One region of the Brachybacterium sp. SW0106-09 genome, then DNA from elsewhere that is predicted to be linked to it. Evidence: predicted binding sites of a transcription regulator. Region 1 holds the regulator's gene; the other holds the start of a gene.
The links. Region 1 encodes LexA, which represses DNA repair genes until DNA is damaged. Its sites were predicted from a motif close to TCGAACANNTGTTCGA; they were not measured.

Region 1 (5,651 bases):
TCCTCGCGGGCCTGTACACCAGCGGCAACGCCGACGAGGCCGAGACGAGCCTGCGCGAGCTCGCCGCGCTCGCCGAGACCGCCGGCTCCGAGGTGCTCGACGGGATCCTCCAGCGCCGTGCCCACCCCGACCCCGCGACCTTCCTGGGCAAGGGCAAGGCCGCCGAGCTCGCTGACATCGTCGCCGAGTCCGGGGCGGACACCGTGATCGCCGACGGCGAGCTCGCTCCAGGCCAGCGCCGCGCCCTTGAGGACATCGTCAAGGTCAAGGTCATCGACCGCACCGCCCTGATCCTGGACATCTTCGCCCAGCACGCGAAGTCCAGGGAGGGCAAGGCCCAGGTCGAGCTCGCCCAGCTCGAGTACCTCCTGCCGCGTCTGCGCGGCTGGGGCGAGTCCATGTCCCGTCAGGCCGGCGGCCAGGTGGGCGGCGCCGGGGCCGGTATGGGCTCTCGCGGCCCGGGCGAGACGAAGATCGAGCTGGACCGCCGTCGCATCCGTGACCGGATGGCGAAGCTGCGCCGCGAGATCCGGCTCATGGCCCCCGGACGCGAGGCGCAGCGCGCCGACCGTCGCCGCCACCAGGTGCCGGCCGTCGCGATCGCCGGCTACACCAACGCCGGGAAGTCCTCCCTGCTGAACCGGCTCACCGGCGCCGGGGTGCTGGTCGAGAACGCGCTGTTCGCGACCCTGGACCCGACCGTCCGCCGCGCCACCACCCCGGACGGGCGCGAGTTCACCTTCGCCGACACCGTCGGCTTCGTGCGCCACCTGCCCACGCAGCTGGTCGAGGCGTTCCGCTCGACGCTCGAGGAGGTGGGCGACTCGGACCTGCTCCTGCACGTCGTGGACGCCTCCCATCCCGACCCCGAGGGGCAGGTCACCGCGGTCCGCACCGTGCTCGGCGAGATCGAGGGCTTCGACGTCCCCGAGATCGTCGTGCTGAACAAGGCCGATCTCGCCGCGCCCGAGACCATCGCGCGCCTGCGCAGCCAGGTCGAGGTCAGCGCCGTGGTCTCCGCCCGCACGGTGGAGGGGATCGAGGAGCTGCGCGAGCTGATCGCCGAGCGCCTGCCCCGCCCCGCGGTCGAGGTCGACGTGGTCGTGCCGTACTCCCGCGGCGACCTCGTCTCGCGAGCCCACACCACCGGGGAGGTCCTCGCCGAGGAGCACCTCATGGAGGGCACCCGCGTGCACGCGCTCGTGGACGAGACCCTCGCCGCGGAGATGCGCACCTCGTCCTGAGGCCGCGGTGCCGCGGGGGTCCCGCAGCGGCGGGAGATCGGGCACACCGGGGTGCGCCTCGGCGGGTCCCGGTGCCCGCGCGGATACGCTGATCCGATGACCTCCGCACCCGAGCATCCCGTCGCCCCGGCGGCGGCCGACGTCCCGCTGTCGGACCTGATGGATGCCGCGGTCTCCGCCGTCGGGGGCTCGCCCCGCCCCGGCCAGCAGACGATGGCGGAGGCGGTCGACCTGGCGATGTCCGGCGGCCGGCACCTCCTGGTCCAGGCGGGCACCGGCACCGGCAAATCGCTGGGCTATCTGGTGCCCGCGATGCGGCACGCGCTCGTCACCGGGCGCCCCGTGGTCATCTCCACGGCGACGATCGCGCTGCAGACCCAGATCGTGCGCAAGGACCTGCCGCGACTCGTCGAGGCGCTCGCCCCGCACCTGCCGCGCACCCCCACCTTCGCGCTGCTCAAGGGGCGCGCGAACTATCTGTGCAAGCACAAGATCGCCGGCGGCTACCCGGTCGACATCGAGCCCGGCGCCCTGTTCTCCGAGGCGTCCTCGGACCCCTCCCGCACCGGCGGCGAGAAGCTCGGCACCCAGGTCAAGCGCCTGCGGGAATGGGCGGAGGAGACCGACACCGGGGACCGGGACTCGCTCGAGGACGCCGTCTCGGACCGTGCCTGGCGTCAGGTGTCCGTCACCGGGAACCAGTGCATCGGCACCTCCTGCCCGATGATCCAGGACTGCTTCGCCGAGCGCAGCCGCGAGGTCGCGCGCGAGGTGGACGTGGTCGTGACGAACCATGCGCTGCTCGCGATCGACTCCTTCGACCGCCACGGCATCATCCCCGAGCACGACGTCGTCGTCTTCGACGAGGCCCACGACCTCACCGCCCGGGTCACCAGCGCCGTCACCGAGGTCCTCAACCCCGGCATGCTGCGCGGCGCGGTGCGGGACCTGCGCGGCCTCGGCGTCGCGGCGACCGCGCTGGACGATGCGGGGGAGGAGCTGCGCGCCGCGCTCGAGCTCGCCCCCGACGGGCGCGTGCTCGGAGACCTGCCCGATCAGCTCGCCGATGCCGTCGGCCACGTCCGCGTCGAGGCGCGCACCGCCCACTCGGACGCGAAGGACGCCGGCGACGACTCCTCCGCCGGGGCGCGCAAGACGGTGCGGGCGAACCTGCAGGAGATCATCGACGTGTGCGAGCGCCTGAGCGACCCGGGCGAGGACGACGTCGTCTCCGTCTCCCGCGGGCAGGCGACCGGTCGGGCCTCGCTGCAGGTCGCGCCGCTGAGCGTGGCCGCGGCGATGCGCGGTGCGATCCTCGAGGACCGCACCGCGGTGCTGACCTCCGCGACGCTCGCCCTCGGCGGCCGCTTCGAGCCGGCCGCCGGGGAGGTGGGCCTCGCCCGCCGCGGACGGGTCGCCGAGGCCGAGGTCCCCGCCGCCGAGGACTCCGGGGCCTGGGCGGGCATCGACGTGGGCAGCCCCTTCGACTACCGCCGCCAGGGCATCCTCTACACCGCCCGCCACCTCCCGCAGCCGGGCCGCGACGGCCCCTCCCCGGCGATGCTGGACCACCTCACCGAGCTGGTGGAGGCCTCGCGCGGGGGAGCGCTGTGCCTGTTCTCCTCGCGCCGCGGCGCGGAGATCGCCGCCGAGCACGTCCGTGCACGGCTGGACCTGACCGTCGCGGTGCAGGGCGAGGACTCCATGGCGAACCTCGTGCGCACCTTCCGGGAGGACGAGGACGCGAGCCTGTTCGGCACGCTCACGCTGTGGCAGGGCGTGGACGTCTCCGGCCGCTCGCTGCGCCTGGTCACCATCGACCGGATCCCGTTCCCCCGCCCGGACGACCCGCTGATGTCGGCCCGGCAGGAGCGGATCGCCCAGCACGGCGGCAACGGCTTCATGGCCGTCGCCGGCCAGCACGCCGCGCTGCTGCTGGCCCAGGGGGCGGGGCGGCTGATCCGGCGCGAGACGGATCGCGGGATGGTCGCCGTGCTCGATCCGCGGCTGTCGACCGCGCGGTACGGCTCGTTCCTGCGCGAGTCGATGCCGCCGCTGTGGCCGACGGCCGACCCCGAGGTCGCCCTCGGCGCGCTCCGGAGGCTCGCCGCGGATTCCTGAGGCACGCCGCGGGCTCCTGAGGCTCGCGAGCCCGGGGGCTCAGACGGAGCGCAGCACCGCGACGACCTTGCCGAGGATCTCGGCGTGGTCGCCGAGGATCGGGGCGAAGGCCGGGTTGTGAGGCATCAGCCACACGTGGTCGTCGCGCTGCACGAAGGTCTTCACCGTCGCCTCGCCGTCGATCATCGCCGCGACGATCTCGCCCTTCTCCGCGGTGCTCTGCGAGCGGACCACCACCCAGTCCCCGTCGCAGATCGCGGCATCGATCATCGAGTCGCCGACCACCTGCAGCAGGAAGAGGTCCCCGCCGCCGACCAGGCGCTCGGGAAGGGTGAAGACGTCCTCCACCTGCTCCTCGGCGGTGATCGGGATGCCGGCGGCGATCCGTCCCACCAGCGGGACGTTCACCGAGCTGCCGCCGGGCTCGATCTCGACGGGCGGGGCGGGGGCGTCGTCGACCTCCGGCATCACGACCTCCATCGCGCGCGGACGCTTGGGGTCGCGGCGCAGGAAGCCCTTGCGCTCGAGGGTCTGCAGCTGGTGGGCGACGGAGGACGAGGAGGTCAGGCCCACGGCATCGCCGATCTCGCGCATCGACGGCGGGTAGCCGCGCGCGGCGACGGCCTCGTTGATCGTCTCCAGCACGAGGCGCTGGCGGCGCGTCAGGCCGGCCGTGCGCTCGTCGGCCGGCCCCTCGCCGCGGGCCCGGGTCGGCTTGGGGGTGCTCGGCGTCATCGTGCGGCCTCCTGGCGTCGTCTGTCGGACCCATCGGGTTCCGTTGTCCTCGTGGCCCAGCGTAGGGCGGCGCGCGGCGGATGCCAAACATGTGTTCGATGTTCCTCTTGCGTGTCGCGAGCGCCGCGGGCTACAGTCGCACAGAGATTCGATCGAACAGGAGTTCGGAGATGCGTACCCATACCGCCACGGTCCTTCCCTTCCCGCGGCAGGACGAGCAGGCCTGCGAGGCCGTCGCTCGACCGCGTGTTCGACTCGAGCCGACCCGCCGCGGCCGGCGCCTCCTCACGGGCGTCGCCTTCCTGCTCGGCCTCGCGGTCGCCGCGATCGCCCTCCTCGCGCTCGACCTCCCCGCCGCCCTCGCCGGCACCGAGTCCGCCCAGCCCGCCGTGATCACGGTCGAGGCGGGCGACACCCTCTGGGACTACGCCGCCGAGCACGCCCCCGAGGGGATGGACGAGGCCGAGTTCGTCGACGAGGTCCGCAGCCTCAACCATCTGCCCACGGGCCGGATCACCGCCGGTCAGCAGCTCGAGCTGCCCGTGCTGGAGGATGCCTCGCGCTGAGCGGGGGTCGTGCCGGTACCCTGAGCGGATGCACTGTCCGTTCTGCCGCCACCCCGATTCGCGCGTCGTCGACTCGCGCACGTCCGACGACGGCGCGACGATCCGGCGCCGCCGCCAGTGCCCAAGCTGCTCGCGACGCTTCTCCACCTCGGAGACCGCCTCGCTGTCGGTCCTCAAGCGGTCCGGGGTGAGCGAGCCTTTCAGCCGGGCGAAGGTCATCTCCGGCGTCCGCAAGGCCTGCCAGGGCCGTCCGGTCAGCGACGACCAGCTCGCCCTGCTCGCCCAGCGGGTGGAGGAGACCATCCGGCTCAGCGGGCAGGCGGAGATCGACGCCCCTCAGGTGGGCCTGTCGATCCTGCAGCCGCTCCAGGAACTGGACCTCGTGGCCTACCTGCGCTTCGCGAGCGTCTACCAGGACTTCGACTCCCTCGACGACTTCGAGGCCGCGATCGCGCGGCTGCGCGCCGAGGGCTCCCAGGTGCAGGGGGCGACCTCCGGGGGCGGCGCGACGGGCTGAGCGCCGCCCGCCGTCTGCACGGATCCGGAGAGATTCCTGGACATGGTGCAGGAGGGGGTCGGACTGTGCTTAAGATATTCCTCGTGCACCGACGAGGTGCACACCAGATCGGCGGTCGTGGAGGGGAAGCCACGGCCGCCGATCGCCGTCCCGGGACCCTGAGGTCCCGGGGCGTCGGCGGAGGGTTCAGCCCGCCATGCCGGCCGGGAGCTCCCGGGAGTGGACCACTCCGAGATGCTGCGTGGAGCGCGACATCGCGACGTAGAGGTCGCCCGCGCCGTGCGCGTCGATCAGCTCCGCCGGCTCCACGATCACCACGATGTCGAACTCCAGGCCCTTCGCGTCCTGCGCCGTCATCACGGCGACCTCGTCGTCGACGCCCGCCGAGCCGATGCCGACCGACGGCACGGACTCGAGGGTGTCGATCGCGGCGGCGAGATCGCGGAGGCGCTCGGCCGCGGCGATGAC
Region 2 (5,651 bases), on a different contig from region 1:
CGCTCTCTCCCCCGGCGCGCTCATGCACGAGACGCTCGTGACCAGCGGCACCATGACCACCCGCATCGACAAGCTGGTCACCCGCGGCCTGGTCTCGAAGAACCGCAGCCCGCACGACGGCCGCGCGGTCGAGGTGCGGCTGCGTCCCGACGGCGTGGCCCGTGTCGACGCCGCGATGGAGCGCCTGCTCGAGGCGGAGCGGGAGCTGCTCGGCCCGCTCGCCGCGGCCGAGCAGGCGGAGCTCGCGGGCATGCTCCGCACCCTGCTGCTCACCTTCGAGTCCGACGACCCCCTCGGAGGCTGAGGCCGGCGCACGGCACCCGGTGAGCGTCCGCTCCCGCGCCGCCCGGCACCCTCCGACCCCGCTCCCCGTCCCCCAGGAGGACCCCACCCGCATGGCTCATCTGCTCGGCACCCAGTCCCTCCACGTCGCGCTGCCCGATCGCGTGCTGCTCGACAACGTCACCGTCGGCATCGACGAGGGCGACCGCATCGGCGTCGTCGGCCGCAACGGCGACGGCAAGTCGACTCTGCTGCGCCTGCTCTCCCGCGCGCAGGAGCCTCACGGGGGACGGGTGACGGTCAGGGGCGGGGTGCGCCTCGGCGTCCTGACCCAGCAGGACGAGGCGACCGTCGGGGCGAGCGTGCGCGACCGCGTGGTGGGCGACCGGCCCGAGTACGAATGGGCCTCCGACGCGCGGATCCGCGACGTGCTCGCGGGTCTGCTCGGCGGCATCGCTCTCGACGCGCCGCTCACGGACCTCTCGGGCGGGCAGCTGCGCCGCGTGCATCTGGCGGAGCTGCTGGTCGGCGACTGGGACGTGCTGCTGCTGGACGAGCCGACGAACCATCTCGACGTCGAGGGCATCGCCTGGCTCGCCGAGCACCTGCGGCGGCGCTGGAGCGCGAAGGACGGCGGGCTCGTGGTCATCACCCACGACCGCTGGTTCCTCGACGCGGTGTGCACCCGGATGTGGGAGGTGCACGACGGGATCGTCGAGCCCTTCGAGGGCGGCTACGCCGCCTACGTCCTGCAACGGGTCGAGCGCGACCGACAGGCCGCCGCGATCGAGTCGAAGCGGCAGAACCTGATGCGCAAGGAGCTCGCGTGGCTGCGCCGCGGCGCGCCGGCGCGGACCTCGAAGCCGAAGTTCCGCATCGACGCGGCGAACGAGCTCATCGCCGGCGAGCCACCCGTGCGCGACACGGTCGCACTGACCCAGCTGGCGACCTCGCGGCTGGGCCGCGACGTGATCGACGTGCTCGACGTCGACGCCGGCTACGGCGACACGACCGTGCTGGAGGACGTGACCCTGCACATCGGCCCGGCGGACCGGATCGGGATCCTCGGCCCGAACGGGGCCGGGAAGTCGACGCTGCTCGCGCTGATCACCGGGGACCTCGAGCCGCTCGCCGGACGGGTCAAGCGCGGCAAGACGGTGACCGTGCGGCAGGTGTCCCAGCGGCTCGAGGGGCTGCAGGAGCATCTGGACTCCCGGGTCAGCGATGTCGTGGGGCGATACCGCACCACGTTCACGGCCGGCAAGGACGAGGTCTCCCCCGGTCAGCTGCTCGAGCGCCTGGGCTTCACCGCGGCGCATCAGAAGGTGCAGGTCAAGGCGCTCTCGGGTGGTCAGCAGCGTCGCCTGGACCTGCTGCTGACGCTGCTCGAGGAGCCGAACGTGCTGGTCCTGGACGAGCCGACCAACGACATGGACACGGACATGCTCGCGGCGATGGAGGACCTGCTGGACACCTGGCCCGGCCCGCTGCTGGTGGTCTCGCACGACCGCTACCTGCTCGAGCGCATCACGGACACGCAGTACGCGGTGCTGGACGGCACGGTGCGGCACGTGCCGGGCGGTGTGGAGCAGTATCTCGCGCTGCGCGCCGCGAGCGAGGAGGCCGCGGCGGGTTCGGCCTCGAGCAGGGCGACCGGCGCGGGCTCCTCCGGCGCTGCCGGCTCCGGGTCCGGGGCGGGCGGCGCAGGGCCCTCCGGGTCCGGCGGCAGCTCCGCGGTTGCCCCTGCCCTCTCCGGCGCCGAGGCGCATGCGGCGCAGAAGGAGCTCGGCGCGATCGAGCGGCGGATGCAGAAGCTCGAGAAGCAGACGGAGTCCCTGCACGCGAAGCTCGCCGGGCACGACCAGTCGGACTACCAGGGGCTGCAGGAGATCACCGCACAGCTGCAGGAGGTCGAGCGGGAGAACGAGGAACTCGAGGAGCGCTGGCTGGAGCTGTCCGAGCAGCTCGGCTGAGCGTCGACGCCCGGCTGAGGTCGGCCGGTGCACGGCACTCGGGATCCGCGATTCCCGGATCTGCTCATCTCCTCCCGACTATCTCCCCCGACTGCCGCGTCGCACGATCCAGTCACCCGGGTAGCCCGGGAGACGGTGGATCCGGTGCGGATCCGGGATGACCGTGAGCCGCAGGCGCAGATCCGTGAGCGCGCGCTGCAGGCTCATCAGATCTCCGGACTCGTCGCTCGCCAGCGGCAGCCTCTCGCGCCCACTGTTCCCAGGGTTGATCGCGTCGCATCGGCGGTCCGCGCGCTCGCCGGTCGTGCGGTGCTCCGTGATCCGCTCCCTCGCCGCATGCTCTGCCGTCGCGGGGCTTCTCGGAACATCGGTGTCGGATGCGCGACTCGCGGATGCGCATCGTCGTCGGTAGGTGCCGAGCGGATCGAGGTTGATCGCCCCGCGGGTCGCGCTGCGGCCGTGACGGGTGGTCCAGCGGACGGTGCGGCGCACGCCGTCCTCGTCGCGGACCACACGTGCGGTCTCCCCGGCGAGCTCCTTCTGGTTGCATGCGGCGCAGAGGCCGTTGCCGTTGTCGAGGGTCGTCGCCCCGCCCTGCGACCAGGGGGTGATGTGGTCGATCTGCCGTATCGGGGCGTCGCAATGGGGTCCGCGGCAGGTCTGGTGGGCGAGGGTGAGGAACCTGGTCAGCGCTGCGGGGAACGCCCGCGATCGTGACTCCACCGCGACCAGATTGCCGTGGTCGAGATCGGCGTAGAGCTGACGGATCGTGAGGGCGAGGCCGGTGTCCTCCTCGGCCTGGGCCGCGCGGAGCATCTCCTCGCGCACGTGGTCGTAGGGCACTGACCCGAACCCTTCGACCAGGGCGGCATCGGCGTGCGCGGGGGCGAGGAGGGACCGGTCGGTGATGACGATCCCGACATCGAGCGTCGTGGGGTCGATGCCGTCGCCGCGGCCGATCAGCGCGTCGGCGAAGAGGTCGGCCATGATCTGCTGGTGACCGCGCCGGTCCCCCTGGGCGCGGGCGCTCTCGGCCGCGACGTCGAGTCCCTTGCGGATCCGAGCGCCGTCGATGCCGGGGACGAGGGCGGTGATCCGCGCCATCCCGTGGTCGGTGCGCCGCACCGTCACGTGCCGCTCCCGCTTCGCGGCCTGGTGGCGCGCGGCGGCACCGGCAGGGTCGAGGGAGTGGAGGATCCTCGCCGCCTCGTCACCCCACTGCTGAGGCCCGCACCCTTCGAGCTCGTCGAGCCGGGAGGTGAGGATCGCATCGACCTGTCGACGCTGCTCCGGGGTCGCCGGGCCCAGGACCGAGCCGACCTTGTGGGCGGACTGCGGGAGCATGCGCGCGGAGGAGAGCGCCGAGATCATCCCGGGCATGCTGCGGACGAGCCGGCGGGAGGTCGCCAGCGTGCGCCCTGCGACCGCGCGGGAGGACTTCAGCGCCCGCGACGCTTCGGCGCGGGCCACCAGCGCGGCCTGCCTGGGGCTCTCCTCCCGTCGGAGGCAGTCCGCCTTCACCGCGTCCTCGAGGTGCACCGCTGTCCGCGCGCGCAGCGACTCGAGCGCTCCTACCAGGCCGACGATGGTCTCGAGAAGCGTCATCGTCCCGTCGATGTCCAGCGAGTCCAGAGGCGCGGAGCCCCGCGCACCGAGCTCGGCGAGGACCTCGCAGGTGGCGAGAAGGTCGAGCTCGCCGATGGTCAGCCGCTCGGCGTCGACCTGGATCGGGCGGTCCGCGCGAGGAGGGAGCTCGCCGGCTGGATCCCCGGACGGGCGGAAGTGCTCCCCGAACGGGCGACCATATTCCCCGGACGGGCGACCATGTTCCCCGGACGGGCGGCCGTGACCGCCGGAGGCGCCGGCGGCACCTTCGGGGATTTCGCGCTCGTTCGAGGATTCCTTCGACATGCCTCTATTTTCGCACAGCCATTCGATGAGGAGAAGACCCACAATGCAGCTACCGGCCAGGAACTTCATAGTGTGGATAAACAGGTCGCAGGGAGGAAAGGTCGGCGTCTGCGGCAAGGAGCGACACCAGCACCCGCCCGCCGACCTGCAAGCCCGCACCCATCTCGGGCCCTCAACTGCGCGTTCGAATCCACGGCGGAATGTCAAGCAGGGTCAATTCCTGTGGATAACTCGGATGCCGCCCACGATCGGCCGCGCCGGATTGTGGACAGCGCACTGTGGAAAACCAATATGTGGGGAGGAACCCTCGACACGACGCGGTGGATGACTCCGCTTCGTGGAGGAACCGTCCATGCCGCACCGGGACGGGGCCGCGCTCGGAGGGGCAGGCCGCAGCCCGGCCCAGCACTCCTCGAGCACGCCCGGAGCAGGGCAATCCGCAGCCCGGCTCAGCTCTCCTCGAGCACGCTCGCGCCGGGCGCCGAGCCACGCGCGATCAGGCAGGACTCCACCAGCCCGCCCTCCGTCAGGCCTGCCGCGATGGTGCGCGCGGCAGCCTCGTCCTCGACCAGCGCGGCGACCGTCGGCCCGGAGCCGCTGACGATCGCGCCGATCGCGCCGAGCCGCTCGGCGGCCTCGACGACCTCCTCGAGCCGGGGATGCAGGGCGAACGCCGCGGCCTGGAGGTCGTTGTGGAGGGTGTCGGCGAGCAGTTCGAGGTTGCCGCCGCTGAGCGCCTGGAGCTGTCGCTCGTCGATCTCGGGTCGCTCCGGCGGCACCCGGCCGCCCGCGAGCACGAGCTCGTCGAAGCGCCGGAAGACCTCCGGGGTGGAGAGGTGCCCGCCGGGGACGGCGAGCAGCCAGGTCCACTCGCCGTGGGTGAGCACCGTGGTGAGGTCCGCACCATTGCCGCGGCCGAGCGCGGTGTGGCCGAGCATCGAGAAGGGCACGTCGGCGCCGAGCCGTGCCCCGAGCGTGCGCAGCGCCTCGGCGCCGAGGCCCAGCCCCCACAGCCGGTCCAGCGCCACGAGCACCGCCGCCGCATCGGCCGAGCCGCCCGCCATGCCGCCGGCGACGGGGACCTGCTTGCGGACGTGGAGCGCCGCCGCCTCCCGCACCCCGCACTCGGTGCGCAGCAGCTCGGCGGCGCGCAGGGCGAGGTTGGTGCCGTCCAGCGGCACCTCCCCCGGCACCTCGGAGGTGATCGCGAGGCTCATCTCGTCGGCGCGGGACGCCGTGACGGTCTCGTAGAGGTCGACCGCCTGGAACACCGTCGCGAGCGCGTGGTAGCCGCGGCCGTCCACGCCGCCGACGTGCAGGGACAGGTTGATCTTGCCTGGGGCGCGCACGACCACCCGTTCGAGGGCGCCGCTCACCCCTCGGCTCCCGTCGCGTCGTCCTCGGGCGCGGGGTCCCCCGTCGGACCATCCGTCGCGACCTCGCCCTCGGCCTGCTCCACCGCGGCGTGCGCGATGGCGCGGAACT

Region 2: the regulator LexA is predicted to act here: its motif matches at 4,177-4,192, upstream of Y09_RS09645 (HNH endonuclease signature motif containing protein).

What each region holds. Positions count from the first base shown of each region.
Region 1 is NZ_BCAK01000004.1:128,962-134,612, reverse strand. It holds gene hflX (GTPase HflX) at 1-1,244, shown strand, start outside; gene Y09_RS03325 (ATP-dependent DNA helicase) at 1,341-3,365, shown strand; gene lexA (transcriptional repressor LexA) at 3,405-4,100, opposite strand; gene Y09_RS03315 (LysM peptidoglycan-binding domain-containing protein) at 4,271-4,666, shown strand; gene nrdR (transcriptional regulator NrdR) at 4,695-5,183, shown strand; gene Y09_RS03305 (ATP-binding domain-containing protein) at 5,370-5,651, opposite strand, start outside.
Region 2 is NZ_BCAK01000019.1:21,101-26,751, forward strand. It holds gene Y09_RS09635 (MarR family winged helix-turn-helix transcriptional regulator) at 1-304, shown strand, start outside; gene Y09_RS09640 (ABC-F family ATP-binding cassette domain-containing protein) at 396-2,255, shown strand; gene Y09_RS09645 (HNH endonuclease signature motif containing protein) at 2,334-4,166, opposite strand; gene Y09_RS09650 (4-(cytidine 5'-diphospho)-2-C-methyl-D-erythritol kinase) at 4,616-5,542, opposite strand; gene rsmA (16S rRNA (adenine(1518)-N(6)/adenine(1519)-N(6))-dimethyltransferase RsmA) at 5,539-5,651, opposite strand, start outside.